DNA from 3 places in the Erwinia sp. AC075 genome. Region 1 is predicted to be linked to each of the others. Evidence: predicted binding sites of a transcription regulator. Region 1 holds the regulator's gene; each other region holds the start of a gene.
What was found. Region 1 encodes CRP, which controls carbon source genes, mostly activating them, when cyclic AMP is high. Its sites were predicted from a motif close to ATGTGANNNNNNTCACAT; they were not measured.

Region 1 (10,501 bases):
TGACCGCCACGGTATCGATCATCTTGCCGCCGCGCATCACCGAGACGCGATCGGCTATCGCCATAATTTCATACAGTTTGTGCGTCACAATGATTACCGAGCGCCCTTCGGCACGCAGTGATTTCAGCGTGGCAAACAGCCCTTCTTTTTCCTGCGGTGTCAGCACCGCGGTGGGTTCATCGAGGATCAACACCTGGGCATCGCGATACAGCAGCTTGAGGATTTCAACCCGCTGCTGCACGCCAATCGGCAGATGCTGTACCTTCGCCCAGGGATCGACCGCCAGACCATGGCGATCCGACAAGGTCTGCAAACGCGCCGCCGCCGTGCGTAAATCCAGCCGACCGCTGCGGGTCTCTTTCAGTCCGAGGATCACGTTTTCCACCACGGTCATCGGCTGCACCAGCATAAATTCCTGATGGACCATGCCGATGCCACAGGCAATGGCATCACCCGGATCGCGCAACGTCACCGGCTTACCTTCGATAACGATCTCGCCTTCATCGGGCTGATACAGGCCATAGAGGATCTGCATCAGGGTACTTTTCCCGGCGCCGTTCTCACCGAGCAGCGCATGAATTTCCCCGGAAGCCACCTGCATCGTCACACAGTCATTGGCCGTGACGCGCGCAAAACGCTTGGTGATCTTATTGAGCGCGACACGGACTGACGGAGTTGATGCCATATCAAAAATCCTTTGCTCACACGTTAGGAACGATGCTGCCGTTATCCAGCTGTTGCCAGATGGCGGTAAACGTCTGCCAGGCCTCGGCGCTGACCAGCTTGCTGTTGTATGGCTCGCTGCCGTACACCACTGACCAGGCTTTGGCGACCGTTGGCGACCACTCTTTGCCGCCCATAAAACGTTTACTGGCGACCGAGTGGCCGACTTCTTCCACCATCCAGTCAAGGTTCTGCTTCAGGCTGCAGGCGATATACGCCGGTGCCACGTCCTTCTGATCGGCATAACAGCCGATGGCTTTGACCTTCGCTGCCGCCGCGCCTTGCAGCGCCCCTAAGCCGGTCACATCGGCGGTATGCCAGATCACATCCGCACCGTTGCCGATCAGGGTGGTGGCCGCTTCCCGACCTTTGGCCGCATTGTCATAATCGCCGGTTACCACGCCCAGGCCTTTTACTCCCGGACGCGTTTTCTCCGCGCCGGCAATAAACGCCCGCATCATCGCCTGCTGCGTCGGGTTATCCCCGCCGCCGACAAAGCCCACCGCCTTGCCCTTATCGGAAATCAGTGCCGCCAGCGCGCCGGCAGCATAAGCCGACTGCAGGTAGGCCAGATTGACGTACTCAACGTTGGCAGGTGCTTTGCTGTCTGGCTTGAAGGTCGACGCAAAGAAATAGGTGTCCGGATAATCAGGGCCGATTTCAGCAAAGGCCGAGCCGTATTCGAAGCTGTGTCCGATAATCAGCGAATAGCCGTCGTCGGCATAACCGCGGATAGTCTGTTCCATCTGCGCCTGCGGCACGCTTTCGCTCCAGGCAACGGTGAAGCCCTCTTTTTTCAGGGCCTGTAATCCCTGATAAGCGAGCATGCTCCAGCCGCCATCGGCGACGGAGCCGGGTAATAACAACGCGATCTTAATGCTTTTATCGGCCGCCATTGCACGCTTCGAAAGTAACGGCGCCAGAGCCGGTAACATCACCGCACCCGCCAGCATTTTTGCAAATCCCCTGCGACTTACACCTGCCATTTTTTTGCCCCCTCAACTGAAGATTGTTCAGTTATGCCGCGATTTTCGTTACCTTAAAAGCACATATTTTCGTACTCATTGATGCCTTAAAGGCAACGCAGGAGTTTTGCATGTTGCAACACCGGCTCTGGACCTACCTGGATGAAGTGGCGCGCTGCGGATCGATCCGCAAAGCCGCAGGTCGGCTGCATATCTCAGCGTCGGCAATCAACCGCCAGATCCTCGCGCTGGAGGAAGAACTGGGCACCCCGCTGTTCCAGCGCTTGCCGCGTAAAATGGTGTTAACCGCGGCGGGCGAAGTGTTGATCCACCATGTGCGGCAGACCTTTAAAGAGCTGGAATGGGCGCAGATTAAGATTGAAGAGCTGAAGGGATTACGGCGAGGCGAAGTGACGGTGGCGATGATGAGCGGGCTGGCCGCCAATTTGATCCCGCGAATGGCCGCTGAATTTCGCCGGGCAAATCCGCGGGTGAAACTGATCCTCCGGCAGATGACCACCGGCGATGACATTACCGCCGCGGTGGGATCCGGTGAGGCCGACCTCGGGCTGGGGTTCGATTTTGACCTGCCGCCCTCGTTGCGCATGCTGGGCAGCGCCGTCGGCAGACTGGGCGCAGTGGTTGCTCCCGGCCATCCGCTGGCCGATAAAACCAGCCTGAGGCTCAGCGACTGCGTGCCTCATCCGCTGGTGATTGCCGATAAGTCGATGGTGATCCGCCCGTATCTGAATGAGCTGTTTGCCCGGGCGATGGTCACCGTGCATCCGGTAATTGAAACCAACTCAATCGAAGTGATGCGCCAGGCGGCGATGTTCGATCAGGCGCTGACCTTTTTAACGCCGTTTGATATCGAATTCGATCTGCGCAGCGGGCGTTTGATGTATATCCCGGTACGTGAACTGTCGCAGCAGGCACAAACGCTGATGCTGATTGGTCACGACCGGGGCACCAGCGCGATCGGCAGCGTGCTGGCAGAAACCATCAAAGTGATGATGGGACAGATGGCGTAACGGCGTTGCCGCGAAGACAACGCCCGTGGACCTTTAGCGCTGGAAAGGAGGTTGATAAGCCTGCACTTCCTCAATCAGCCGGATCAGGGCCTCAGCCGCCCGATCGGTTTCAATCTTACCGCGTTCAGCATCTGCCGCCGCCGCATTGCCGGTGGTGCCGGACGGATGCAGATCTTCCGCCATCCAGCCAAAGCCGACGCCGCCTTCCGGGGTCAGAATACCGCCCGTTTCCGCCAGCGCCACCGAGGCGGAAACAAAGTTCTGCGCATAGTCCATCTGCACCAAATCCGGGTGCAGATGCAGCATCACGCTGGTTTCGGATTCCCCGCCGTGAATGCCGTGCTGTAACTCCTCCGCGCTAAACAGGTCGGAAGAATCAATGGTGCGGAACCAGCTGGCGCCGACCGCAAACAGATCGAGTTCGATGCGCAGCTGGCGACAGACGATTTCCATCAGCTGCGGTTGCCCACCATGGGAATTCCAGAAAATCAGTTTACGGATCCCGGCACGCCAGGCGCTTTTCGCCACCTCAAACCAGACTTTACCCAACACCTCATAAGGAAGGGTTAAGGTGCCGGGAAAATTGAGGTGCTCATCGGATTTCCCCACCGGCAGCGCCGGGAGGATCAGTACCGGCAAATCCGCCGGCATTAACTCGACCGCGCGCGCAATAATGCCCGCGTTGATGGCGGCATCCACCCGGACCGGCAGGTGCGGACCATGCTGCTCGACGGCGCCAATCGGCAGCACCGCGATCACTTTATCCATGTCCAGCTCACTGAATTCTCGGGTGGAAAGATCCCACCACCAGCGTGACGACGGCATATTCATCTGGCACCTTCTCCTGCATCATTTTTGTCAGTCTGCGGATATTCGTGGCCGAATTGAAGCAGCAAAAATGCGGCGCAGCGTTGCTTTTTTGGCATCAGAGAGTGGCAAAGATGACACCCGTGCGCGAAACATGGTACCAATGCGTGATCGATGTGACTTTACTCAGGGAGGTATGCGCATGTCAGCCAAACATCCGGTTATTGCCGTCACCGGCTCCAGCGGGGCGGGAACCACCACCACCAGCCTGGCCTTCAGAAAAATTTTCCAGCAGCTGAATCTGCATGCCGCCGAAGTCGAAGGCGACAGCTTTCACCGTTATACCCGTCCTGAAATGGATATGGCGATCCGAAAAGCGCGCGATATGGGCCGCCATATCAGCTATTTCGGCCCGGAAGCCAATGACTTCGCCCTGCTCGAACAGACCTTCGCGGAATATGGCCGGTCAGGCAGCGGCAAATCCCGCAAATATCTGCACACCTATGATGAAGCGGTCCCCTGGAATCAGGTTCCGGGAACCTTTACGCCGTGGCAACCCCTGCCGGAACCGACCGACGTGCTGTTTTATGAAGGGCTGCATGGCGGCGTGGTGACGCCGCAGAACAATGTCTCGCAGCAGGTTGATTTGCTGGTTGGCGTGGTACCGATCGTGAACCTGGAGTGGATCCAGAAACTGGTGCGCGATACCAGCGAACGCGGCCACTCACGCGAAGCGGTGATGGATTCGGTGGTGCGATCCATGGAGGATTACATCAACTTTATTACGCCGCAGTTCTCCCGCACGCACATTAACTTCCAGCGTGTGCCGACGGTGGATACCTCTAACCCGTTCGCGGCGCGCGGTATCCCGTCGCTGGATGAAAGCTTTGTGGTGATCCATTTCCAGGCGCTGGAAGATATCGACTTCCCGTATTTGCTGTCGATGCTGCAGGGATCCTTTATCTCGCACATTAATACGCTGGTGGTGCCGGGCGGCAAGATGGGGCTGGCGATGGAGCTGATTATGGGGCCGCTGGTGAAGCGTCTGATCCAGGGTAAGAAAATAGAGTAAGCCCCGCGGGCACGGGGCTTAGGGCGGCGATGGGATGACTTACGCCGGTAACTCAATCACTTCATAGCTGTGGGTGATTTCCACGCCCTTGCCCAGCATCAGTGCCACCGAGCAATATTTCTCCGCGGAGAGATCGACGGCACGCGACACCGCTTTATCGCCTAAGGCCACGCCGGTGACGATAAAGTGCAGATTGATGTGGGTGAACAGGCGCGGGGCCTCTTCACGGCGTTCGGAGCTGAGCTTCACTTCGCAATCCTTTACGTCGTGGCGGCCCTTCTGCAGAATGGAAACCACGTCGATTGCGCTGCATCCGCCCGCGGCCATCAACACCATCTCCATCGGGCTCGGGGCTTTATCGCCCGCATTTCCGTCCATCAGAACCTGATGCCCGGATGAGGATTCTCCCAAAAACGTTAACCCTTCAACCCACTTGACTCGAGCCTGCATAACAATTTCCTCTAATTCATTCAGTTATCGCCAGATTACGCTTTAGGCAGAAAAACGGCAATGCGGCAATTTTCGCACTATGCTGAAGCGAGACAACACAAGACACTCGTTGAAAGCTGTGCTACAAACAAAGCTGTAATATTTTCGTCAGTACTCTACAGGCACGACGAAACGAATCGCATAACGAGCCAGGCTTTTAACAGAGGCCCGAATAAATTTCCTGATGGGAAACGCTTGACTATTTCAACGCCTGGCAGGGAACTCTGCCCCTGTATTTAGGCACGATTACAACAGAGGATAACAGCGAATGGTTCTCGGCAAACCGCAAACAGACCCGACACTTGAATGGTTCCTGTCTCATTGCCATATTCATAAGTATCCATCCAAGAGCACGCTGATTCATCAGGGTGAAAAGGCAGAAACCCTCTACTATATCGTCAAAGGTTCAGTAGCGGTGCTTATCAAGGATGAAGAAGGCAAAGAGATGATCCTGTCTTACCTCAATCAGGGCGACTTTATTGGCGAGCTTGGCCTGTTTGAAGAAGGTCAGGAGCGTAGCGCGTGGGTACGCGCGAAGACAGCCTGTGAAGTGGCTGAAATCTCTTACAAAAAATTCCGTCAGCTGATCCAGGTTAACCCTGACATTCTGATGCGCCTGTCTGCACAGATGGCGAATCGCTTGCAGGTCACTTCTGAGAAAGTGGGCAATTTAGCTTTCCTCGATGTGACGGGTCGCATCGCGCAGACCTTGCTGAACCTGGCAAAACAACCGGACGCCATGACGCACCCGGATGGGATGCAGATCAAGATCACCCGCCAGGAAATTGGGCAAATCGTTGGCTGTTCTCGTGAAACAGTGGGACGCATTTTGAAGATGCTGGAAGATCAGAACCTGATCTCGGCACACGGTAAAACTATCGTTGTCTACGGCACTCGCTAATCGGCTCTGATCCACGGCGCAACACCTGGTGTTGCGCCTTTTTATTTGGTGTGGAGTGATGTGGCGTCGACTGATTTATCACCCGGAGATCAACTACGCATTGCGCCAGACGCTGGTGCTCTGTTTACCGGTAGCGATGGGATGGCTACTGGGCGACTTGCAAAAAGGGTTGCTGTTTTCCTTAGTCCCTGCCTGTTGCAACCTCGCTGGCCTTGATACTCCTCATAAGCGCTTTTTCAAACGCCTGATCGTTGGCGGAAGCCTGTTCGCCTTCAGCAGTTTCCTGATCCAGTATCTTGCCGGTCACCACGTTCCCCTGCCCGTGATCCTGTTTTCGATGGCGATGCTGCTGGGCGTCACCGGTGAAATCAGCCCGCTGCATGGCCGCCTGCTGCCCGGCTCGCTGATAGCCGCAATCTTCACCCTTAGCCTGGCAGGACGCATGCCGGTGTGGGAACCGCCGATGCTCTACGTGCTCGGCACCATCTGGTACGGCGTGTTCAACTGGGTCTGGTTCTGGCTGTGGAAAGAGCAACCGCTGCGGGAAACCTTAAGCCTGCTCTATCGCGAGCTGGCGGGTTACTGCGAAGCGAAATACACCCTGCTGACCAAACTCACCGATCCGGAGAAAGCCCTGCCTCCGCTGCTGGCGCGTCAGCAAAAAGCGGTCGACCTGATCACCACCTGCTATCAGCAGATGCATATGCTGTCAGCTACCAACAACAATCACCACAAGCGGCTGACCCGCGCGTTTCAAATCGCGCTGGATTTGCAGGAGCACATCTCCGTCAGCCTGCATCAGCCGGAAGAAGTGCAAAAGCTGGTGGAGCAAAGCCATGCCGAAGCGGTGATCCGCTGGAACGCGCAGACCATCGCCGCCAGGCTGCGTGAACTGGCCGACGATATCCTTTACCACAAGCTGCCCGAGCGCTTCACCATGGATAAGCAGCTTCAGGCGCTGGAGAAGATCTCACGGCAGAATCCGGATAACCCGGTGGGCACCTTCTGCTATTACCACTTCAGCCGGATTGGTCGGGTGCTGCGTACCCAGCGTCCCCTTTATCAGCGCGATTTGATGGCTGACCGGCAGCGCCGACTGCCGCTGCTGCCGGCCATCAGAAGCTATTTGTCGCTGAAATCGGCCGCCTTGCGCACCGCCGCCCGCTTCGCGGTGATGCTCACATTTGCCAGTTCGCTGGCGCTGTTCTTTAATCTGCCCAAACCCTACTGGATCCTGATGACGGTCATGTTTGTCAGCCAGAACGGTTACAGCGCAACGCGCGTCCGCATCCAGCACCGTGCGCTGGGCACGCTGGCCGGGCTGGTGATTGCCGCGGTGACCTTGCGCCTGCAGGCACCCGAATCCATCGTGCTGCTGGTGATGTTAGCCATCACCCTTATCAGCTACCTGTTTATCCGTAAATTCTACGGCTTTGCGATGATTGGCTTTACGGTCACCGCAGTGTATTCGTTGCAGCTGCTCTCGCTTAACGGCGCAGACTTCCTGCTGCCGCGTTTACTGGATACGCTGATGGGTTGCCTGATTGCCTTCGGCGGCACCATCTGGTTGTGGCCGCAATGGCAAAGCGGGTTGCTGCGGCAGAATGCGCATGACGCGCTGGAAACCTATCAGGATGCGCTGCGGTTATTGCTGGGGAATGAACAGGACCCGGTGAAGCTGGCCTATCAGCGTATCCGCGTTAATCAGGCGCACAACGCCCTGTTCAACTCGCTCAATCAGTCGATGCAGGAGCCAGGCTTTGATCCCAGCTATCTGGCGGATATGAAACTGTGGGTGACGCACAGCCAGTTTATCGTCGAGCATATCAATGCCATGACCACGCTGGCGCGGGAACACACCATGCTGACCTCGTCGCTGGCGGAGCGTTATCTGCAGGCCTGTGAGGTTGCGTTGCAGCGTTGCCAACAGCGGCTGGAGTATGACGGGCCGAGCTCAGAAGCGAACGTGCTGGATACGCAGATGGAGTTGAATCAGGGGCCGGTGACCATCCTGGAAAGGCATGTGAAGCGGATCCTGGGGCACCTCAGCGTGATGCACACCATCTCGTCACTGGCGTGGAGCGCGCGACCGCATCATGGGCGCTGGTTGTCCCGACGGTTAAGGAAGTCGACGTAAGCTGAAAGGTGCGGAGAACGGCAGGCGTGGATCGGGAGCTGAGCCACTCAGCTCCCGTTTTTGTCGGTTAAGACAGGACTTTTTCGACAGCTTTGGCGAAGCGCGCCATGCCTTCTTCAATGTCGGTCGGCTCAATCACCAACGATGGCGCAAAGCGGATCACATCGGTACCGGCATTCAGGATCATCACCCCTTCAGCGGCGGCGGCATTCAGAATATCGCGCGCTTTGCCCGCATGTTGTGGCTTCAACGCCGCACCAATCAGTAGCCCTTTACCGCGAATGTCGCTGAACAGATCCAGTTTCGCGTCCAGCGCTTTCAGCGCGGTGACAAACTGCTCACGACGCGTTTCCACCCCGCTCAACACCGCTTCGGTATTGATGATATCCAGCGCGGCTTCGGCAATGGCACAGGCCAGCGGATTTCCGCCGTAGGTGGTGCCGTGCACGCCAGGCGACATGGTGGAGGCAATTTCGTTGGTGGTCAGCATCGCACTGACCGGGAAACCGCCGCCCAGCGCTTTCGCGGTGCTGAGGATATCGGGCGTCACGCCATAATGCTCATAGGCGAACAGCTTGCCGCTGCGACCCATACCGCTCTGCACCTCATCCAGTACCAGCAACGCCTGATGTTCGTCACAGAGTTTGCGCAGCCCCTGCATAAATTCAACGGTCGCGGGCATCACGCCGCCTTCACCCTGAATCGGCTCAACCACGATGGCGCAGGTGTGATCGTCAATTACCGCTTTGACCGCATCCAGGTCATTGAACGGCACATGCACGATATCGGCAGGTTTCGGGCCAAAGCCGTCAGAATATTTCGGCTGGCCACCGACAGAAACGGTAAACAGCGTGCGGCCATGGAAGCCGTTGTGGAAAGCGATGATTTTGCTTTTGTACGGCGAATGGCGTTTAGAGGCGTAATAGCGGGCCAGCTTGAAGGCGGCTTCATTGGCTTCAGCACCGGAGTTTGCGAAGAACACGCGCTCGGCGAAGGTGGCGGCGATCAGCTTGCTGGCAAGGCGCAGTGCGGGTTCGTTAGTGAACACATTGCTGGTGTGCCAGAGGGTTTCACCCTGCGTTTTTAACGCTTCCACCAGCACCGGATGGCAATGTCCCAGCGCGGTGACCGCAATCCCACCGGAAAAATCGATGTACTCTTTGCCCTGCTGATCCCAGACACGGCTCCCTTTGCCTTTCACTGGCACAAACTGCGCTGGTGCATAAACAGGCAATATCACTTCATCAAATGTCGCCCGCGTTACCGCTAATTTATCCGCTGCCATTGACTACCTCATCATTTGTAACGTTGCAGGAAAGTGAAATTATAATCATAAAATATGCATAATAAATCACTCAAAGGCAATTTATTTACGCGCGAGAAAATTCGCCAGCAGCTGATGCCCTTGCTCGCTAAGGATACTTTCCGGATGGAACTGCACGCCCTGCAGCGGCAAATGGCGATGGCGGAAGCCCATAATCTCGTCCGGTTGCCCGTCTGCAAGGGTCCAGGCGGTGATTTCCAAGTCATCGGGCAGCGAGCCGTTTTCCACAATCAACGAATGGTAGCGGGTGACGGTGAGCGGATGATTCAGCCCGGCAAACACGCCGCCATCGTTGTGTTCAATGGCGGAGACTTTCCCGTGCATCACTTCGCGCGCCCGCACCACGCGCGCGCCAAACGCCTGGGCAATCGCCTGATGCCCCAGGCAGACGCCCAGAATCGGCAGCTTTCCGGCGAAGGCGCGGATAGCCGACAGAGAAATTCCCGCGTCGTCAGGCGTGCAGGGCCCCGGAGAAATCACCAAACGTTCGGGCTGTAGCGCCGCGATCTGCTCAAGGGTGATCCGATCATTTCTGTGGACTTCAACCTCGGCGCCCAACTCGCAAAAGTACTGGTAGAGGTTCCAGGTAAATGAGTCGTAGTTGTCGATAAGCAGTAGCATGGTGGCTCCGGGCGGGATCAGGACGGCGCTATTCTACGCACTTTCCGGCCGTTCGCTTACCACTTTGCCAAACGCGGCGGTCAGTAAGCTGAGATCCCCGTCCAGACTCGCCTGGTTCGCGGCCTGCCAGCTTTCCGCATCCATATTCTTCCACTGAATATCAAACCCGGCCTGAATGATCACCTGCTCAAACAGCAGTCGCTGAGCGCGCCCATTGCCGTGCAGGAACGGATGCAGCACCGTGAGTTCGCAGTAATACCACGCCAGACGTTCGGTCAGCGTTTCCAGCGGCAAATCGGCCAGGCCATTCTCATCTTCAAGCGACTGCATCAGCGCATTGCCTTCTTTCTCGATATATTCGAAATGGCAGCACGGCGTATCGCCCAACTGGATATCAACGCGGCGCAGTTCGCCCGCATCCTCAAGGACAT
Region 2 (10,501 bases), 160 kb from region 1:
TTGCTATGCTGCGGGCAGAGGAATCGTGATGACTGAAATAATGAGTGAATGTGAGCGTGCGCCCTGGCGCCTGTATATCCTGCGCACCGCCAGCGGCATGCTGTATACCGGGATCACTAATGACGTGGCCAGACGCTTCTTACAGCATCAGGCGGGGAAAGGGGCGAAAGCATTACGCGGGAAAGGTCCGCTGGAGCTGCTGTTTCACTGTGAGGCCGGGGATCGTTCTTCTGCCTCCAGGCTGGAATATCAGGTGAAGCAGTTGAAGCGGCTGGAGAAGATCAGGCTGGTAGAGCACCAGCCTGTCTCATTAGGCGCCTGGCTGGAGGGGCTTAAAAACGGTTAAAGGGCGCCGAATAGTCAATATGCCCTTCTGCACCGGTAAACGCATTATCAGCCAGCTTGTAGACCTGAAAAGCGGCTTCCGCGCCCAGCGTGCGGCAACGAAGCTGATGCCTGGCCGCCGGTTCAAAACCGTATCGTTCGTAGTAGGCCGGATCGCCGAGCACGACCACCGCGGCATAGCCAAACTCGTTCAGCGTATCCAGCCCTTCGTAAATCAGCTTTTTGCCCAGTTCCTGCCCGCGAAAATCGGCATCTACGGCCAGCGGCGCAAGGCCGACCCACTGATTATCTTCGCCATTCAAGGTTACCGGACTGAATGCCGCGTAGCCCAGTACCTGGCCTTCCTCATCTGTGGCGACCACGCCCAGGGTGAGTAAACCATCTTCACGCAGTTGCTGAACCAGTTCGGCTTCTGCGGAGGTTTCAAAGCAACGGCGCAACAAACTGTCTATGCTGGCCGCATCCATTCCTATTTCACTACGAATCAACATGGTGCACCCGCGCGATCCGCTGGGGAATTCGCGTCCTCAGTCAGTCCAGCCTCAACCAGATCAGCCAGTTGCATAAGACCAAAGCGCAACGGCGCCGGCATGAATTCAAGCTCAATCGCATCCATCAGATTTTTCACTTCAAGCCCCAGTTCTGTATCCCCTTCAATCACCAAACGGCGCTGGAAAAACAGCGTATCGGGATCCAACCTGCGAGCGGCTACCAGTAGCAAATCGTTGGCGTCGCCGCGAAACCAGACGTCCGCTTCAACCCGATCGGCTACCCGTAATTTTCCCTGTTCAACAGTCGTTGCCCAGCTCAGCCCGAGGTCACGGATCTCAATCCCTAACCAACGCCCCTGCAGAAAGTTTAACTCACCTTCAGCCAAAGCATGGTGAAATTGCCAGTTCAGGATCTGCTGCAGCATCTGCTTCTTGATCATGAACGGTGCAAACTGTAGCGGGATCCGCAACATTTGCGGGCCTTTTCGAACCAATTGAGCGCGAAATGGGTTCAACACCATCGTGACTCCTTTTGAGTAAATTTCGACTATTTTGCCATATCGACAAAACGCATCAGGCAGTTGGATCAACAAAGTGAGCGAACTTTGAGGAATTTGCCGGCAAATCTCTTCCCATCAATACGCCATTAGCTGCCTTAAATCAAAAATTGTCCGCTTCATGCTGACTAAACTCAACGCCTCTTCTGTTTATCCGGAATGTTTTGATATGGAATTGCTATGTCCTGCAGGTAACTTACCTGCCCTGAAGGCAGCGATAGAGAATGGTGCTGATGCCGTATATATCGGCTTGAAAGATGACACCAACGCGCGCCATTTTGCCGGGCTCAATTTTACCGATAAGCGTCTGCAGGAAGCGTCCCGCTACGTTCATCAGCATAGACGTAAATTGCATGTGGCGATCAATACTTTCGCCCATCCTGACGGCTACCAGCGCTGGGAACGGGCGGTGGATATGGCTGCAGAAGCCGGCGTCGATTCGCTGATCCTCGCCGATATCGCCATGCTGGAATACGCCGCCGAGCGCTATCCGCAGATTGAGCGCCACGTTTCGGTACAGGCATCCGCCACTAACGCTGAGGCGATTAAGTTCTATCAACGCAACTTTGCGGTTTCACGGGTGGTTCTTCCGCGCGTGCTGTCCATTCATCAGGTTCGCCAGCTGGCGCGCGCGACAACCGTTCCGCTTGAAGTCTTTGCCTTTGGCAGCCTGTGCATCATGGCTGAAGGTCGCTGTTACCTCTCCTCCTATCTGACAGGCGAATCGCCGAACACCGTGGGTGCCTGCTCACCGGCGAAATATGTCCGTTGGCAGCAAACCTCCGCCGGACTTGAGTCACGCTTAAATGAAGTGCTGATCGACCGTTACGACGCCGGTCAAAATGCCGGTTATCCGACGCTGTGTAAGGGCCGTTATAAGGTGGGCGATGTGCCGTATCACGCCATGGAGGAGCCGACCAGCCTGAATACCCTCGAGCTGCTTCCCACCCTTTTGTCGGCAAATATCGCCTCAGTGAAAATTGAGGGACGCCAGAGAAGTCCGGCCTATGTGGCGCAAATCGCGCGTATCTGGCGACAAGCTATCGATCGCTGCAAGGCTGATCCGGAGAATTTCAGCGCACAACAAAGTTGGATGACCGCATTAAGTTCGCTTAGCGAAGGCACTCAAACCACACTCGGTGCCTATCACCGTGAATGGCAGTAAGGATCAGCATGAAATACGCACTAGGCCCGGTTCTCTGGTACTGGCCAACAGAGACGTTGCAGGCTTTTTATCAGGCAGCCGCTGCCAGCTCGGCTGACATTATTTATCTGGGCGAAGCCGTTTGCAGCAAGCGTCGGGCAACCAGGCACGCCGACTGGCTGGGGATGGCCAAAGACCTGGCGGGCAGCGGAAAACAGGTGGTGCTCAGTACGCTGGCATTGCTGCAATCACCCTCTGAACTGACCGAGCTGAAAAGGTACGTTGATAACGGCGAGTTCCTGATCGAAGCTAACGATATGGGCACGGTGAATATGGCCTCAGAGGCCGGTTTGCCTTTCGTCGCCGGACATGCGCTCAATTGTTATAACGCCGTGACCCTGCGCCTGCTGCATAAAATGGGCATGATGCGCTGGTGCATGCCGGTTGAGCTTTCCCGTGAATGGCTGGTCAATTTACTCACCCAGTGTGAGGCGCTGGGAATCAGAAATAAGTTTGAGGTTGAGGTGCTGAGTTACGGCCATTTGCCGCTGGCTTATTCCGCCCGCTGCTTTACGGCCAGAGCGGAAAACCGCGGGAAAGATGATTGTCAGACCTGCTGTATTGACTATCCCCAGGGCAGAGCCTTGCGCTCGCAGGAAGATCAGCAGGTGTTTGTGCTTAACGGCATCCAGACCATGAGCGGCTACTGCTATAACCTCGGCAATGAACTGATTTCGATGCAGGGCCTGGTCGACATTGTGCGGCTGTCACCGGAAGGCAGCGATACCCTGCCGATGCTTGAAGCGTTCCGCAATAATGAAACCGGAAAACAGCCTCTGACCTTGATATCCCGCCAGCAGTGCAATGGCTACTGGTGGAAAGTGGCCGGGCTGGAATTGGTCAGCTAACGCGGCGGGCGTCAAGCCCGCATCATCGCACTACCAATAAAGGCTGTTCAATATGGGTAACGATGGAGGATACTGGTCAGACTAGCCTGTCCTGAGCGCGAGCCATTGGGTTGGCGGTTTTTTAATCGCGGCCTTGCACTGCTGAAAAGTGCTGCAAACTGCCAATCCTTTCAAGAAGAAATCGTCCAGGATAGATATTTGTATTGGCTTACGCCCTTCGAATAAGTGAGCACCTATGTCTGATAAAAAAAATGTCCCACTTTCGGTTCTCGATCTGGCGCCGATCCCGCAAGGCGCCACCGCGCGCGATGCGTTTCATTCTTCACTGGCTCTCGCACAGCAAGCGGAAAAGTCAGGTTATAACCGTTACTGGCTGGCTGAACACCACAACATGACCGGCATTGCCAGTGCGGCGACGTCGGTGTTGATTGGCTATCTGGCCGCCAATACCACCACGCTGCGTCTGGGCTCTGGCGGCGTAATGTTGCCAAACCATTCACCGCTGGTGATCGCCGAGCAGTTCGGTACTCTCGAATCGCTTTATCCCGGCCGTATCGATCTGGGACTGGGCCGCGCGCCGGGTTCGGATCAACGCACGATGATGGCTCTTCGCCGTCATATGGGCGGCCATGTTGATAACTTCCCGTCTGATGTCGCCGAGATGATTGCCTGGTTTGATGCGGAGCCAGACGCGCAACCCGCCGTCCAGCCGGTGCCTGGACTCGGGCTGAAGATTCCGGTCTGGCTGCTCGGTTCCAGTTTATACAGCGCGCAACTTTCCGCCCAGCTAGGCATCCCATTTGCCTTTGCGTCGCATTTTGCGCCGGACATGTTGTTCCAGGCCCTGCATATTTATCGTGAAAACTTTAAGCCGTCCGCGCGTCTTGAGAAGCCGCATGCGATGGTGTGCGTGAATGTGGTTGCTGCGGATAGCGAACGGGATGCCCGCTATATGTTCACCTCGATGCAGCAGCAGTTCATCAATCTCCGCCGGGGTAAGCCAGGCCCACTGCCTGCTCCGGTTGAGAATATGGATAACCTGTGGTCACCTTCAGAGCAGTACGGTGTGCAACAGGCGCTGAGTATGTCGATTGTCGGCGATCTGGATAAAGTCCGTCAGGGACTGGCTTCACTGATCCGTGAAACGCAGGCTGACGAAATCATGGTGAATGGTCAGATACACAATCAGCAGGCGCGTTTGCGCTCGTTTGAACTGGCTATGGAAGCGCATAACACGCTGTAATCCGCACGCTGCAGGGCAGGATTTCGCTGCCCTTATCGCTGATGCAGCGTCCGCGAATTGCAGGCAAAAAAAAACCAGCCCGAAGGCTGGTTTTTTTATTGGTCAGTCAGTGATTATGCATCACGACGACGAGTAGGTGCGTTGCCACCTTCGGTACGAGGACCGCGGTTGCCACCGTCACGGCTGAAACCGCCGCCACGACGCTCACCACCAGCAGCTGGACCGTTACGGTCATTGCTGAAGCGACGACCACCTTCAGGACGATCGCTACGACCGCCTTCACGGTTGCCAGCGCCGAAGCCGCCACGGGCTGGAGCTGGACCACGACGCTCACCGCCACCAGTACGCTCTTTGCTGTGTGGCACTGCATCGCCAATCAGCTGCATATTCATTGGTTTGTTCAGAATACGCGTACGAGTGAAGTGCTGCAGGATGTCACCCGGCATGCCTTTCGGCAGCTCGATAGTTGAGTGAGTACCAAACAGTTTGATGTTACCGATGTAACGGCTGCTGATGTCGCCTTCGTTAGCGATAGCACCAACGATGTGACGAACTTCAACGCCGTCATCGCGGCCAACTTCAATGCGGTAAACTTCCATATCGCCAACGTCACGACGTTCGCGACGGGCTGGACGCTCGCCACCTTCACTTTTTTCACGAGGACCACGCTCTGGACGGTCACCACGACGATCGTCACGCTCTTTGAACTCACGACGAGGACGCTGAGGTGCATCGGCAGGAACGATCAGAGGACGTTCACCCTGAGCCATTTTCAGCAGAGCAGCGGCCAGCGTTTCGATATCCAGCTCATCTTCTGCAGGCTGCATTTTGCTCAGCAGTGCGCGGTACTGTTCCAGATCGCTGCTTTCCAGCTGTTGCTGAACTTTAGCGGCGAACTTAGCCAGACGACGCTCACCCAGCAGTTCTGCGTTAGGCAGTTCAACTTCTGGAATGGTCAGCTTCATGGTGCGTTCAATGTTACGCAGCAGACGACGCTCACGGTTCTCAACGAACAACAGCGCACGGCCAGCACGACCCGCACGACCGGTACGGCCGATACGGTGAACGTAAGATTCTGCATCCATAGGGATGTCGAAGTTTACCACCAGGCTGATACGCTCAACGTCCAGGCCACGGGCCGCAACGTCGGTCGCAATCAGGATGTCCAGACGACCATCTTTCAGGCGTTCCAGAGTCTGCTCACGCAGGGCCTGGTTCATGTCACCGTTCAGGGCAGCACTGTTGTAACCGCTACGCTCCAGCGCTTCAGCAACTTCCAGCGTCGCGTTTTTGGTACGCACGAAGATGATAGCAGCATCAAAATCTTCAGCTTCAAGGAAGCGAGTCAGTGCATCAGTCTTACGACCAAAAGCCGTCCAGTAGCTCTGAGAAATATCAGGGCGAGTGGTCATGCTTGACTGGATACGCACTTCCTGCGGATCTTTCATAAAGCGTTTAGTAATACGACGAATCGCTTCTGGCATGGTTGCAGAGAACAGAGCAGTCTGATGATTGTCTGGGATCTGAGCCATGATAGTTTCAACGTCTTCGATGAAGCCCATACGCAGCATTTCATCGGCTTCGTCCAACACCAGGCCGCGCAGGTTAGACAGATCTAACGTGCCACGCTTCAGGTGATCCAGCAGGCGACCAGGCGTACCCACAACAACTTGTGGACCCTGGCGCAAAGCGCGCAGCTGAACGTCATAACGCTGGCCGCCGTAAAGGGCAACCACGTTCAGACCTTTCATGTGTTTGGAGAAGTCGGTAATCGCTTCACCCACCTGAACCGCCAACTCACGCGTTGGTGCCAGCACCAGGATCTGAGGTGCTTTCAGGGAGCTATCAATGTTGTTTAGCAGTGGCAGCGAGAACGCTGCAGTTTTTCCGCTACCGGTCTGTGCCATACCCAGAACATCACGGCCTGCCAACAGGTGAGGAATACACTCAGCCTGGATTGGAGAAGGCTTCACGTAGCCCATACCGTTCAGAGATTCAAGGAGTTCGGCGTTCAGGCCAAGGTCAGCAAAAGTGGTTTCAATATCAGTCATGTAGTACACGTGCCTCTTAGATTGCGGCGGCCAGTCTACATAACTCGTCGTGAAAACATTCAGTCATTTTCATCAAAAAGTGTGAACCGGCTCAAATTAGTGGTTTCGACGAACAAGAAAGCCCTCATCCGCTAAGATGATGACATTTCGAAAAAAGGGCGATAGTAGTTCGTCAGCTATTGCTGGTCAGATTCTGATAAATCGTCTTGTGTCTGGCCGAGTAGGGCCAGCTCCAACAATGCATATCGGTGCTCAACGAAGTTGTGAACGTTGTTTGCGACCGTCAGCTTGAACAACGCTTCTGCGTCGTCCTTCTCCCCCAGACTTAGGTAATGTTTACCTAAATAGAAGTTGGTTTCACTGAGATGTTCAGCGAGCGAGGTGTTATCCGTTGCGTCTGCCTTGAGACTGTCCATCAGTGTACTTTCACTGATATTTCCCAGGTAGAACTCGACAATTTTCCATCCCCATTGGTCTCTGACCGCTTTGTCGTAACGCTGTTGAAGCGCTACTTTAGCCTTGTCTGCGTCCATCTCTCTTTCATCGAGATAGAGCCACAAGCTGCGGAAAGGATCGTTAGGATCGTCTTGATAAAACGCCAGCAGATCATCTTGCGCTAATTTATACCTTCCGCCGTAGTATAAGGCGATACCGCGGTTTAAATGCGCATAATTGTAAGTTGGATCAAGCTCAAGTACAGAATCGAACGCTTCATAGGCAGCATCAAAATTGCCTGCCTGCGTTAAGTATATGCCTAAGTAATTGAATACTTCAGGCATATCAGGTCTGACAGATAACGCTAATGAAAAATCATTTCGCGCCAGTGCTCTCAAACCTAAACTATCATACAACACTCCGCGCTCATATAACAGCTGTGCGCGTTCATCATCGCTAAGGGATCGACTGGCAAGAATTTGTTCCATACGTGCCAGAATCACTTCCTGTTGCAGCGTAGGCTGCAGCGGAACAGCCAGAACCTCGTTCTTACGCCAATCCGAGTTGCTGCATCCTGCCAGCGTTAAAGCTGTCGCAACGAAACACCAGCGTAAAAAAGGCTTCATTTCCCACTCCCAAAGACAAACAATGGGATGAATATCCTTTCATCCGCCTGCCGTGCACAAGGTGTCGTCCTGTCCTCGCGATGATACCGCTCTCCCTGTTCGCAGGGAGAGCTTAAGGGTCTGACTTTATTCTGCTTCAGGAGCTTCAGGCGCTGCTGGAGTCACGGCTGCTTCAGGCTCTGCAGCCTGCTCAGTCGCTTCTTTGATGCTCAGACGTACGCGGCCCTGGCGATCAACTTCCAGAACTTTCACCGGCACTTCCTGGCCCATCTGCAGATAGTCGGTCACTTTCTCTACACGCTTATCAGCGATCTGAGAGATGTGAACCAGACCTTCTTTGCCACCACCGATAGCAACGAAGGCACCGAAGTCAACGATGCGGGTAACCTTACCGTTGTAGATACGGCCCACTTCGATTTCTGCAGTGATCTCTTCGATACGACGGATAGCATATTTCGCTTTCTCACCGTCGGTCGCTGCGATTTTCACCGTGCCATCATCTTCGATTTCGATGGTGGTGCCGGTTTCTTCGGTCAGCGCACGAATCACAGAACCGCCTTTACCGATCACGTCTTTGATCTTGTCCGGGCTGATTTTAATCGTGTGAATACGTGGTGCGAACTGAGAGATGTCGCCACGCGGCGTGCTGATAGCCTGTTCCATCACGCCCAGAATGTGCAGACGCGCACCCTTAGCCTGGTTCAGAGCCACCTGCATGATTTCGCGGGTGATACCTTCAATTTTGATGTCCATCTGCAGCGCGGTGATACCTTCACGGCTACCGGCTACTTTGAAGTCCATGTCGCCCAGATGATCTTCGTCACCCAGGATGTCAGACAGAACCACAAAGTTCTCGCCTTCTTTTACCAGACCCATCGCAATACCGGCTACGGCTGCTTTGATTGGTACGCCTGCGTCCATCAGTGCCAGTGAAGCACCACAGACGGAAGCCATTGAAGAAGAGCCGTTTGATTCAGTGATTTCTGACACCACACGCACGGTGTATGGGAACGCGTCAGCTTTAGGCATTACTGCCAGTACGCCACGCTTAGCCAGACGACCGTGACCAATCTCACGACGCTTAGGCGACCCAACCATGCCAGTTTCACCTACGCAGTACGGAGGGAAGTTGTAGTGGAACAGGAAGCTGTCGGTCTTCTCACCCATCAGCTCATCCAGGTTCTGCGCATCACGGGCGGTGCCCAGCGTTGCGGTAACCAGTGCCTGAGTTTCACCACGGGTGAACAGCGCGGAACCGTGAGTACGTGGCAGAACGCCAGTGCGCACATCCAGACCACGGATCATGTCTTTTTCGCGACCATCGATACGCGGAGCGCCGCTCAGGATACGACTACGAACCACGTTTTTCTCAAGCGCATGCAGGAGATCGCCGATTTCGTTGTCATCAAGGCTAGCGTCTTCCGCCAGCAGTGCTGCGGTAGTTTCAGACTTGATCACGCCAACCTGAGCATAACGCTCTTGTTTTTCAGTGATCTGGTAAGCTTCGCTCAGGCGAGATTCAGCCAGCGCAGCAATACGGGTCTGTAATGATTCGTTGACAGCTTCTGGCTTCCAGTCCCAACGCGGTTTACCTGCTTCGGCAACCAGCGCGTTGATTTGGTCGATCACAACCTGCTGCTGCTCGTGGCCGAACACCACTGCGCCCAGCATCTGATCTTCGCTCAGCAGTTCAGCTTCAGACTCAACCATCAGAACCGCGCCCTGAGTACCCGCTACAACCAGATCCAGCTTACTTTCTTTCAGCTCATCGGTCGTTGGGTTCAGCACGTACTGATCGTTAAGGTAGCCCACGCGAGCGGCACCAATTGGACCATTGAAAGGCAGACCTGACAGGCTCAGTGCGGCAGAGGCACCGATTAATGCCACGATATCCGGGTGAACCTGTGGGTTTACGGAGACCACGGTGGCAATAATCTGGACTTCGTTGATGAACCCTTCCGGGAACAGCGGACGAACCGGACGGTCAATCAGACGAGAGATGAGGGTTTCACCTTCGCTTGGACGGCCTTCGCGACGGAAGAAGCTACCCGGAATACGACCAGCAGCATAAGTACGCTCCTGATAGTTAACGGTCAGCGGGAAGAAGTCCTGGCCTGGCTTAGTGGTCTTTTTGCCTACAACGGTAACGAACACAGCGGTGTCGTCCATGCTTACCATTACGGCTGCCGTTGCCTGGCGAGCCATCATACCGGTCTCAATGGTGACGGTATGCTGACCATACTGGAATTTTTTTACGATCGGGTTCAGCAAAATTATGTCCTTAACGTACTGGCAAGGCACTGACCCTGCCGTTAATTTTAAATCCTCATCTGCATCCTCGCGACTAATGACAACCCTAATCCCTTATGGGACAAAGCCTCTCATTAGCCGCGCGAACCTCTGCAACTGAAGATCACACCCAGCAACAATACAATAGTTTGGCTTGAAATGCTGCCGCTCGCCTAAAAAAAGGGGCCATAAAGGCCCCTTTTTAGCGAAACTCGCACGAATCTGCCAACCCATCATTTCGGTACATCAGAATGCACCGAAACGACCTGGCAAACTCTAAGACTAGCGACGCAGACCCAGACGCTCGATCAGGCTGGTGTAACGTGCAACGTCTTTACGCTTCAGGTAATCCAGCAGCTTACGACGCTGAGAAACCATACGCAGCAGACCGCGACGGCTGTGGTGGTCTTTT
Region 3 (10,501 bases), 220 kb from region 1:
CGATTCACACAACGGAGCCCAAAATTGGACAGTCACCCCTTAAGTAACATCTTAATCTGGTAAGCCAACTCCTTTGTTTGCTTGCCGAAAAACGGCGGGCAATGTTTCACCTCCTTTCAAGGTCGTCGCATCCCCCCTGACTTATCGTAATCAGGTCCAGTGAATACTGGGCGCGGAAGGCTATGCGTTTGATCCCCGATCTTTTGCAGTGCCGCTAAACACACTTTTTCTGATAAAGGATTTTCTGATGAAAGAACCTCCGACCAGCGATGGGCGAAGGCGGCTGCACGGCAGAAGGGGGATAAACACGCACTGATCGTCCCTTCTTCACGCTGTCCTGCCCTCGTCCCGATCCGTACACATTCTGATTAATCCTCATGCGCAGGAGAGATTCCCCGCGCCTGAACAAAAAAAAGAAAGGATCTGGCAGATGAAAATGAACAATGCCAACTTAAACCTTGCCCGCGATCTGGCCATCGCCAGCGCCGCAAAACAGAGCCTGGACAGCACGCTGGCCAGAATGCATACCCAGCGTCAGGGCCTGACCCAGGAAGAGGCCGCCGAGCGCCTCGCCCATTACGGCAAAAACCAGGTGGCGAACGAGAAGGCACCCCATGCCCTTCGCCAGCTCTTTCAGGCGTTTAACAATCCCTTTATCTGGGTGCTGATGGTGCTGGCCGGCATCAGCTTTGTCACCGATTACATTTTGCCGCAGCGCAAAGGTGAAGAAACCGATCTGACCGGCGTGCTGATCATGCTGATGATGGTGATGCTGAGCGGGCTGCTGCGTTTCTGGCAGGAATATCGCACCAATAAAGCCGCCGAAGCGTTGAAGTCAATGGTGCGTACCACCGCGACGGTGATCCGCCGCAGCAGCGCCTCGTCGCAGCCGGTCAGAAGTGAAATTGCCCTGCATGATGTGGTGCCAGGCGACATTATCTTCCTGTCGGCGGGCGACATGATCCCGGCTGACGTGCGGCTGCTCTCCTCCCGCGACCTGTTTGTCAGCCAGGCGGCGCTCAGCGGGGAGGCCATTCCGATTGAGAAATATGACGCGATGGCCAACATCGCCGAGAAAACCGCGACAGGCAGTAGCGACGACGCCGACCTGCTGTCGATGCCCGGCATCTGCCTGATGGGCACCAACGTCGCCAGCGGCACCGCAACCGCCGTGGTGGTGGCGACCGGTGGCGAAACCTGGTTTGGCTCGCTGGCAAAATCAGTGGTGGGTAGCCGTCCGCAAACGGCGTTCGACCGTGGCGTCAACAGCGTTAGCTGGCTGCTGATCCGCTTTATGCTGGTGATGGTGCCGATTGTGTTGTTTATCAACGGCTTTACCAAAGGTGACTGGTCCGATGCGCTGATGTTCGCGCTGGCGGTGGCGGTCGGTCTGACCCCGGAAATGCTGCCGATGATCGTCAGCTCCAACCTGGCGAAAGGGGCGATTGCCATGTCCCGTCGCAAAGTGGTGGTGAAACGGCTGAATGCCATCCAAAACTTCGGTGCAATGGACGTGCTGTGCACCGACAAAACCGGCACGCTGACGCAAGATCGCATCATTCTGGAACAGCATCTGGATGCCCATGGCCGCAATAACGACAAGGTGCTGCAGCTGGCCTGGCTGAACAGCCGCCATCAAAGCGGCATCAAGAACCTGATGGATAAAGCCATCCTCAGCTTCAGCCAGGGAAACCAGGCGGTCGCCGGACTGTGGCGCTACCGTAAAATTGACGAGCTGCCGTTCGACTTTGAGCGTCGCCGCCTGTCGGTGGTGGTCGCCAATGAACACAATCAGCAGCAGCTGATCTGCAAAGGCGCGGTGGATGAGATGCTGGCGGTGGCCAGCTGGTGGCTCGATGGCGGCGAAAAGCGTCCGCTGGATGAAGCCGCACGGCAACAGTGGCGTCAGCAGGCAGAAGAGTGGAATCAGCAGGGCTTCCGCGTGTTGATGCTGGGCGAACGTGAGCTGGGAGACAATCCGCTGACGCTGCCGTTGAGCAAAGCGGACGAGCGTGAGCTGACCATTTGCGGGCTGCTGACCTTCCTCGATCCGCCGAAAGAGAGTGCCGGCGAAGCGATTGCTGCGCTACAGGAAAGCGGCGTGGCGGTGAAGGTGTTGACCGGCGATAACGCGATTATTACCAGCAAAATTTGCCGTGAAGTCGGCCTGAACCCAGGCGTGCCGCTGTGTGGGACCGAGATTGCTCGCCTCAGCGACGATGAGCTTTACCCGCTGGTGGAAGCGCGGACGGTGTTTTGCCGCCTGACACCGCAGCAGAAATCACGCGTGCTGCAGGCGTTGCAGTACAACGGCCACACCGTCGGCTTCCTCGGCGATGGCATCAACGATGCGCCGGCGCTGCGGGATGCGGACATCGGCATTTCGGTGGATACCGCCACGGATATCGCCAAAGAGTCCGCCGATATTATTCTGCTGGAAAAAAATCTGATGGTGCTGGAGCAGGGCGTGATTAAAGGCCGGGAAACCTTCGGCAATATCATTAAGTACCTGAACATGACCGCCAGCTCCAACTTTGGCAACGTGTTTTCAGTGTTGATCGCCAGTGCCTTTATTCCGTTTTTACCGATGCTGGCTATTCATCTGCTGATCCAGAACCTGATGTATGACCTGTCTCAGCTGGCGCTGCCGTGGGACAAAATGGACAAGGAGTTTTTACGCAAACCGCGCAAATGGGACGCGAAAAACATTGGTCGTTTTATGCTGTGGATGGGGCCAACCTCGTCGCTGTTTGATATCACCACCTTTGTGATTATGTGGCACGTGTTCGCCGCTAACAGCGTCGAGCATCAGGCCCTGTTCCAGTCGGGTTGGTTTATTGAAGGGCTGCTGTCGCAAACGCTGGTGGTGCATATGCTGCGCACCCAGAAAATCCCGTTTATTCAGAGCCGTGCGGCGCTGCCGGTGATGATAGCGACCGGGCTGGTGATGGCGTTGGGGATCTATATTCCGTTCTCACCGCTGGGGCACGCGGTCGGTCTGGTGCCGTTGCCATGGTCGTACTTCCCATGGCTGGTCGCCACGCTGTTCGGTTACTGCGTGGTCGCGCAGGCGATGAAACGTGTCTATATCCGCCGCTTCGGCCAGTGGTTCTGAGGAGAAACGCATGAAATACGCTAACGTGGTCACCACCATCGTGCTGTTCTTCGTCGGGCTGCTGATTTTCTCCAGCGGACTGCTGATGATCCTCAGCATGTAATGCAGTCAGGGCGGATCGCCGATCCGCCCTGAATTTTTTAATCCCGTGAGACCTTCACAAACCGCAGGTAAATAAAGCGGATCACAAAATACTCAATCGCCCCCAGCAGCAAAAACCACAGGCAAAACACCAGCGTATACAGCTGGCCGATATCACTGAGATGGAACATCGCCATCAGGCGGTACGTCAGGCTCAGACCAAACCACGGCGCGGGCAACAGCAGGGCGGAGAGCATGCCCAGCATCAGGGTGCTCATCGGCATCAAAAAGGTCAGAAACGGGTTATTCATGGGGCTTCCAGTCGGGTCATCAGCGGCCATTTTCCAGCAAACTCGCTTCAGGTTCAATGCTTACACCGCCAGCGCGCGTTTCACCTCTTCCCGCATCCACTGAATAAAGCTGCTGCGCTTCTGCGAAGGGTGCAGATCCTGCCGCCAGAGCAGGTGAATCGGGCGGCGTCCATTTTGACCCGCTGAGCGAGATGACCATCACCCAGTTTGAAACCGGCAAGGTTTACCGGGTCTGGTAACGCTCAGGGGGCGGATTTGCCGATCTCCGCCCCTTTTCTAAACAAAAGATTCCTCCATTTCCTGCCCGCCTTATCCCTCATTTCTGCTGGCTATTCCCCCAACGGCTTCAGGGATGTGACCGTTAACACAGTAATTCTTTTAGCCTTTTTGATTAAAAATTTACCGCGAAATTAGCATTCGTTAAAAAGTATAGCCAAGGCTATACTCAAATCCCTGATTTTGTTGTCTTTTTTTTTGCGAAACCCCGTGATAGGATGCGCTTCTTGTTGCGCACCCGCGCTTATTTTTTCGCCGGGACCTCTGTTTTTGATGCCTGAAGGCGTCCAGGGCCCTCAAACCGGTATAACTACAATGAACATGTACGCAACAATGATTTTGGCCTTTGGCATGTCGATGGACGCGTTTGCGGCGGCCATCGGTAAAGGTGCCAGCCTGCATCGTCCCTCACTGAAAGAGGCGCTGCGCACCGGCCTGATTTTTGGCGTTATTGAAGCGCTGACCCCGCTGATTGGCTGGGCAGTCGGCATTGCGGCCAGCCGTTACGTTATGCAGTGGGATCACTGGGTGGCCTTCACGCTGCTGTTTGTGCTCGGTGCCCGTATGATTTGGGAAGGGTTCCGCAAAAAAGAATCGGTCGAAGACGCGCCCCAGAGCCACAGCTTCATGTTGCTGGCCACCACTGCGGTGGCAACCAGCCTCGATGCTATGGCTGTGGGCGTTGGCCTGGCCTTCCTGCAGGTGAACATTGTCACCACCGCGCTGGCTATCGGCGCTTCCACCATGGTGATGGCATCAGCAGGTATTTTGCTGGGGCGTTTCCTGGGCCCGGTGATGGGCAAATGGGCAGAGATATTTGGTGGTGTCGTGCTGATCGGTATCGGCAGCAGCATTCTGGTTGAACATTTAGGCCTTTTTGCCTGATTTCCCTCCTCTTTCCCCCTTTGCTCTCGGCGGGCTGCGGCCCGCTTGTTTAACCTTCGTTTAAGTTCACCTTTGCATACTACCCGCCAATTTTGTGATCTGGTTCAAATTTATTTGCCTGAAAAACGCGCTTCTTGTATACTTTTTTTGCGTTTTACTAACAAAAGTTTAATCAGGTAGCCGAAATGAAAAAATTCTTTAAACGCGTGTTGCACAGCTATGTTGAAGCGTTCAAACACGTGCCGCCAGGCGCCATGTCTTAATGGTTTCGGCCAGACACCCTCGATAGCCTCGGTCAGGGACCGACCGGTGGTTATCACTTTCTTCTGTTCTTCACTGCCTTCTACTCTCCCTAAAAAATCTTCTTACGCCTTCTGAACCCGTTCAGCCATCGGGCGATTTGCTGTGCCTGTCGATCGCCGCATTAAACTCTCCACACCCTGTAACGGGATGGTCTGATTTATTTCCCCCATCGCGCATTTACGCCTTACACTCATTAAGTACCGCGTTAAGGGTCACCGTGGGGCCTTATGGCCTCACTTGTTTTCGACGGATTGAACCCGACTTGTCTCAAAATAGTTGTGTGAAAAGAAGGTGTTAATAGATGGAATTTAAAGATTATTACGCCCTGCTGGAGGTTGAACCGACGGCAGATTTGAAAACCATTAAAACGTCGTACCGTCGGCTGGCGCGAAAATACCATCCCGATGTCAGCACCGAAGCCAATGCCGAAACGAAATTTAAAGAGATGGCCGAAGCTTACGAGGTTCTGAAGGACAGCGACAAGCGCGCTGAATACGACAATCTGCGCTTACACCGCGACGATCCCCGCTTCTCACAATCCGCACCGGACTTCGGTGGCGGATTTGGTCAACATTCTCAGGGTAATACCGGTGACTATTCTGACTTCTTCGAATCCATCTTTGGCCGTCAGGGCGGGGGATTCCAGGGGCAGACGCGACGTCATCCACCAAGACGAGGTCAGGATTTGGAAATGGAAGTGCCGATGTTCCTTGAAGAGACGTTGACCGGCGACAGCCGCAACGTCTCCTTCACCCTGCCAGTGCTGGATGAGTTTGGTCGCCAGACGGATGAAATAGCAAAAACCCTGAAGGTGAAAATCCCCGCCGGCGTGGTCGATGGCGAGCGTATTCGCCTGAAAGGCCAGGGCGTGGCGGGCAGCCACGGTGCGGCGAACGGCGATTTGTATCTGGTGATCCGCGTGGCGCCGCATCCGCTGTTTGAAGTCGATGGGCAGAATTTGCAGATTGTGGTGCCGCTGGCTCCGTGGGAAGCCGCGCTGGGCGCGACGATTCAGGTACCAACCTTGACCGGAAAAATTGCGCTGACCATCCCGGCGGGCAGTCAGAACGGCCAGCGGATGCGGGTCAAAGGCAAAGGCCTGGTCAGTAAAAAAGGCAGCGGCGATCTGTTTGCCATTCTGAAAGTGGTGATGCCGGGCAAAGCCGATGAGCAAACGGCAGCCCTGTGGCGTGAGTTAGCGGAGAAGGCCGCCTTCGAGCCGCGCTCAGCATGGGAGAACGCATCATGAGTGAACATGTCCGCTATACCGTGATTGAGATTTGCCGTTCGGTGGATATTTCCCCCGAAGAGCTGACGGAAGTGGTGGGGCTTGGGGTGATCACCCCGCTGGAAGTGACGCCCGGCTGGATTTTCGATTATCACGCGCTGCGTAGCCTGCGCAAAGCACGACAACTGCAGGTTGAGCTTGAGCTGGAGTGGGCGGGTATTGCGATGGCGCTGACGCTGATGGAGAAGGTGGAGCATCTGGAGAAAGAGAACGCCCATCTGAAGCGCCAACTTGAGCGGCTGCTGCACACCCACTAATTTGCCGGCGTAGCGAAGTGTTCAGGGTCGGTTCGTCCGACCCTGATGCGCTTTAATCCTGGCTCTGATACTCGTCCAGCGTGGCGTTCTGACAAGCTTCGGGGCTCTGACGCGCTTCTTTTTTCTGGTTTTCATTCAGGTTCATCCAGGCGGCAATCACCGTTCTGGCTTCATCTTCATCAAACTCAGGCTTTTCCTGCGCGGAAGGCGACTGACCGCGTGCATCCAGCGCCTTCAACTTAGCAATGTAGCTGTCCACGGACCCACTGGTTTTTTCCTGGGTCACTAACGTACACAGATTGGCGATATAGCCCTGAGCCGGATCTTCAGAGTCATCTGCGGCCTGCGCCGCGCCGGTTGCTGCCAGAATGGCGAGCAGCATTAGTGCTTTTTTCATACCTGCTCCTGGTAAAAGGGGTGAAGTTAACGCATCTTCCATCAGGCAGCCTTTAAATTGCAACTGTTTCAGCCTGCTCGCCAGTGTTGATCGGATTGATGACAGAATTTCATTCAGGCTCTTTTAAAGATTCAGGAGCGCACGATGGTGGGTTTTGCCGCTTTGGTGCTGTGCTTCAGCATTGGCCTGGCCCGGGCCACGGTGGGTATCGGTGCAGCATAAAGCCTGAAGCACGCGACGAAACGCTGGAGCGGATTCATTGCTTTCGCCCAGCGTGCGCCTTATTTTCCCCGCGCACCGATTGCCATTGTCGATATATATACATTGGCCTTTATGGCTGGACGGGAATAATCAGATAAAGGGGTTATTTAACCTGTTCTGGCATGGCAGAAGAGTGGTGAGTTGAAATCAACCATTTCTCGCCATTCCAGGCATAGGTAAAGGTATAACGGGCTGCCGCTTTACTGCCGTCTTTAAAGGTAAAGGTATAGGTTCCGGTATCAATCGCTTTATTACAGCCCAGACGAATATTGCGGCTATCAATATGGCCAACCGGTTTTTTCGCTAAAAACTCTTCAAAATAATGAATGCGCTCTTCGTCGCTTAAACGGACCTGATTAGAGAGCGTTAGCAGCAATACCGCGTCCGACAGGTAATTTTCTGAAACGGTTTTCGCATCGCCGGTCTGCAGCGAGGCGTTCCAGCGATCGAACATTGACGCCACTTGTTTCTCGGTCGTTTTAACACAGGCGTTATTTTCCTGGGCAAAGGCCGCAGAAGACGTCAGTACGGCAGCAATAATAAGGACGGTTATTCCAGATTTCATTTGTTTTTTCCCATGATGTTTAACTGAATGCGATTTTTAAAAATGAAAGGTAGCAACCGTTAATTAAACGAGGCATAAACCTGTGGGCGCGGGGAAAGAGGGGAAGCTTGACCTCTGATGTAGATCAATTTTAGGGGTGTTATTTAATCTAACTGGCAGGGAATAATACTTTCCGCAGTAATTATACGCAACATTATTAAAACCATGATGGTGAAATGGCAGTTTACATAATCGTGTTTTTACAGGGTAAAAAAATACCGGCAGCCACCGGATAGTGGCTGCCGGTAATGATGAAATGATTATTGCTGAATCAATTTTCTGACCCAGGCAATAATCTCGGCATCTTTACCGTGTTCAAACAGGCAATGCTGGAAGCGTTTGCCGCCCACGGCGGTTTTCACCAGTTCCGGGTCGATGGCCCGCAGCGTATCGAGGTAGTTCTCCTTGATGACCGCGCTTTTCACCTGGTTCAGAATGCCTGCGTTACGGACCTGAGGCTCTTTACGGTCAAGCGGATAGCCTTCGCCTTTGCGACCGGTGAAGGCTTTCTCAAAGATATAGCGGACGTTCAACTCCGCGCCCCAGCCGAAGCCTTTAGCAAAAGGTAACGACAAGGCGTTGCCGTTATTGATCTGCGCAAACAGGAAGGCGTCCGCCGGATCGATACAGTAGCCGCACACCACGCCTGGATGGATGTTCAGCGACATCAGCGCGCCCTGGCCGGTGCCGCAGCCGGTGACGACAAAATCCACCGCTTTAGCATTCAACAGAATGCTGGCCATGATACCTAAGTGAATATAGGTCAGATGGTGGTCCTGATCGTCCTGCATACCGACGTTAAACACCGCATCTTTGTTTTCTTTAGCGACAGCTTCCAGTTGGGTTAATACCAGCGCATTTTTTCCCGCCTGGCTGTTTTCCATCATCAGTGCAATATTCATATTTACTCCCGTTTAAGGCTTATTCGTTCAAAAAGGGCAGAAAGGGCTAGCGTGCAAGCCAGCCGCCATCCACCGCAAGGGTGTATCCGTTAACGTAGTCAGACGCGTTGGAGGCGAGGAATACCACCGGGCCCATCAGGTCCTCCGGGGCTCCCCAGCGTCCGGCCGGAATGCGATTAAGAATGTCTTTGTTGCGCGTTGGGTCGTCGCGTAACTGCTCGGTGTTATTGGTCGTGATATAGCCGGGTGCCAGCGCGTTGACGTTGATGCCATGCTTCGCCCATTCGTTGGCCAGCTCGCGGGTCAGGCCCATCACCGCGCTCTTCGAGGCGGTATACGACGGCACGCGAACCCCGCCCTGAAAAGAGAGCAGGGACGCGATGTTGATAATTTTTCCGCCGTGGCCCTGTTTAACGAACTGACGGGCGACCAGCTGGGACAAAAAGAACAGCGTCTTGATGTTCACATTCATCACGTCGTCCCAGTCCTGCTCGCTAAAGTCCAGTGCCTCATCGCGGCGGATGATCCCGGCGTTGTTGACCAGAATATCGATCTGCCCCATTTCGCCGACCGCGCGTTCAAGCAGCGACGCCAGTTGATCCTGTTTGCCCAAATCGGCCTTCAGACTCAAAAAACGTCGACCTGCTGCCGTGACTTCCTTAGCGGTTTCTGTGGGTTCACTGCGGTTTATGGCCACGATGTCGCACCCGGCTTGCGCCAGGCCGACGGCCATACTCTTCCCCAGCCCGGTATTACATCCGGTGACCACGGCGACCTTGCCGTGGAGAGAAAAATCGTTAAGGATCATGCGGTTTTCCTTTTTTTTTATAGATAGACATGCAGGTATTCCACCAGGCATAAAATCGCCATCGCCTGGCCATACGGCATCGACGTCAGCGGGACCTGGCGGTAGTAATCGAGGTTTTTGCCCATCGCGGTGCCGAAGGAAACCTGAGTCAGTTCACCCTCGGCATTGATATTCTTAATCAGTCCTTTCAGCGCCTTTTCAGCTACAGCGATGTAGCGGTCGTCGGCATAGTGGCAGCGGGCGGCTTTCAGCATGCCGAAGGCAAAGCCTGCGGTGGCCGAGGCTTCCAGATAGGAGGTCGGATCGTCCAGCAGCGTGTGCCACAGGCCGCTCTCATGCTGGCAGTTCTCTAACGCCGCCAGCTGGCTGGCAAGCACCTGCTGAAGATAACGCCGGGTGGCGTCTTTCTCCGGCAGATCCAGCAGCTCAAGGAATTCCGGGATAACAATCGTCAGCCAGCTGTTGCCGCGGGCCCAACGGGCATTGGCAAAGTTGTGGTGGCCTTCAAACGTCCAGCCGTGGAACCACAAGCCGCTCTGGCGATCCATCAGATGCTGGGTATGCAGCAGGAACTGATATTTCGCCTCTTCAATGTAGTCCGGGCGGTTCAGCAACTTGCCAATCTTCGCCAGCGGCAGCACGGTCATCATCAGCGTGTCGTCCCACAGCTGCTGATGGTTTTCCTCTGCCAGCGTGATGTGTTGCAGACCGCCGCAATCTGTACGCGGCATCTTGTGCACTATCCAGTCGGCCCAGCTTTCCAGATAGGGCAACCAGCGCGGGTCTTTACTCTCTTCATAGCGGTAAGCCAGCGTCAGGAACGGGCAGACGGTGTTGACGTTGCGGGTGGTGGAACCCTCCGCAAAGCGGTCGCGAAACCAGTCATCAACGATGGCCCGCAGGCGATCGTCACCGGTCTGGCGGTAGTACTGATGAATACCGTACAGCCCGATGCCGTGCGTCCACTCCCAGCCTGCCCAACCTTTGGTATCAATTACCCGTCCGTCATCCAG

Region 2: yrbN (protein YrbN) is a predicted target of CRP. The motif match lies at 6,819-6,836, and genes of this name have one in related genera.
Region 3: azuC (stress response protein AzuC) is a predicted target of CRP. The motif match lies at 4,761-4,778, and genes of this name have one in related genera.

Annotation. Positions count from the first base shown of each region.
Region 1 covers NZ_CEEDEU010000001.1:4,256,692-4,267,192, reverse strand. The annotation lists gene AC0IXH_RS19920 (ABC transporter ATP-binding protein) at 1-685, opposite strand, end outside; gene AC0IXH_RS19915 (BMP family protein) at 702-1,709, opposite strand; gene AC0IXH_RS19910 (LysR family transcriptional regulator) at 1,820-2,719, shown strand; gene AC0IXH_RS19905 (creatininase family protein) at 2,753-3,550, opposite strand; gene AC0IXH_RS19900 (phosphoribulokinase) at 3,729-4,598, shown strand; gene AC0IXH_RS19895 (OsmC family protein) at 4,638-5,048, opposite strand; gene crp (cAMP-activated global transcriptional regulator CRP) at 5,356-5,988, shown strand; gene AC0IXH_RS19885 (YccS/YhfK family putative transporter) at 6,047-8,125, shown strand; gene argD (bifunctional acetylornithine/succinyldiaminopimelate transaminase) at 8,193-9,410, opposite strand; gene AC0IXH_RS19875 (aminodeoxychorismate synthase component II) at 9,492-10,070, opposite strand; gene AC0IXH_RS19870 (putative adenosine monophosphate-protein transferase Fic) at 10,104-10,501, opposite strand, start outside.
Region 2 covers NZ_CEEDEU010000001.1:4,420,300-4,430,800, reverse strand. The annotation lists gene AC0IXH_RS20815 (GIY-YIG nuclease family protein) at 29-346, shown strand; gene AC0IXH_RS20810 (GNAT family N-acetyltransferase) at 333-836, opposite strand; gene ubiT (ubiquinone anaerobic biosynthesis accessory factor UbiT) at 830-1,357, opposite strand; gene ubiU (ubiquinone anaerobic biosynthesis protein UbiU) at 1,563-2,558, shown strand; gene AC0IXH_RS20795 (U32 family peptidase) at 2,567-3,445, shown strand; gene AC0IXH_RS20790 (luciferase-like monooxygenase) at 3,681-4,688, shown strand; gene AC0IXH_RS20785 (DEAD/DEAH family ATP-dependent RNA helicase) at 4,802-6,739, opposite strand; gene yrbN (protein YrbN) at 6,756-6,812, opposite strand; gene nlpI (lipoprotein NlpI) at 6,916-7,800, opposite strand; gene pnp (polyribonucleotide nucleotidyltransferase) at 7,927-10,071, opposite strand; gene rpsO (30S ribosomal protein S15) at 10,372-10,501, opposite strand, start outside.
Region 3 covers NZ_CEEDEU010000001.1:4,034,528-4,045,028, forward strand. The annotation lists gene mgtA (magnesium-translocating P-type ATPase) at 431-3,115, shown strand; gene AC0IXH_RS18900 (DUF1158 family protein) at 3,256-3,507, opposite strand; gene mntP (manganese efflux pump MntP) at 4,099-4,668, shown strand; gene azuC (stress response protein AzuC) at 4,854-4,931, shown strand; gene cbpA (curved DNA-binding protein) at 5,273-6,220, shown strand; gene AC0IXH_RS18920 (chaperone modulator CbpM) at 6,217-6,516, shown strand; gene AC0IXH_RS18925 (hypothetical protein) at 6,569-6,913, opposite strand; gene AC0IXH_RS18930 (SgcJ/EcaC family oxidoreductase) at 7,278-7,739, opposite strand; gene AC0IXH_RS18935 (RpiB/LacA/LacB family sugar-phosphate isomerase) at 8,039-8,680, opposite strand; gene kduD (2-dehydro-3-deoxy-D-gluconate 5-dehydrogenase KduD) at 8,727-9,488, opposite strand; gene bglB (beta-galactosidase BglB) at 9,506-10,501, opposite strand, start outside.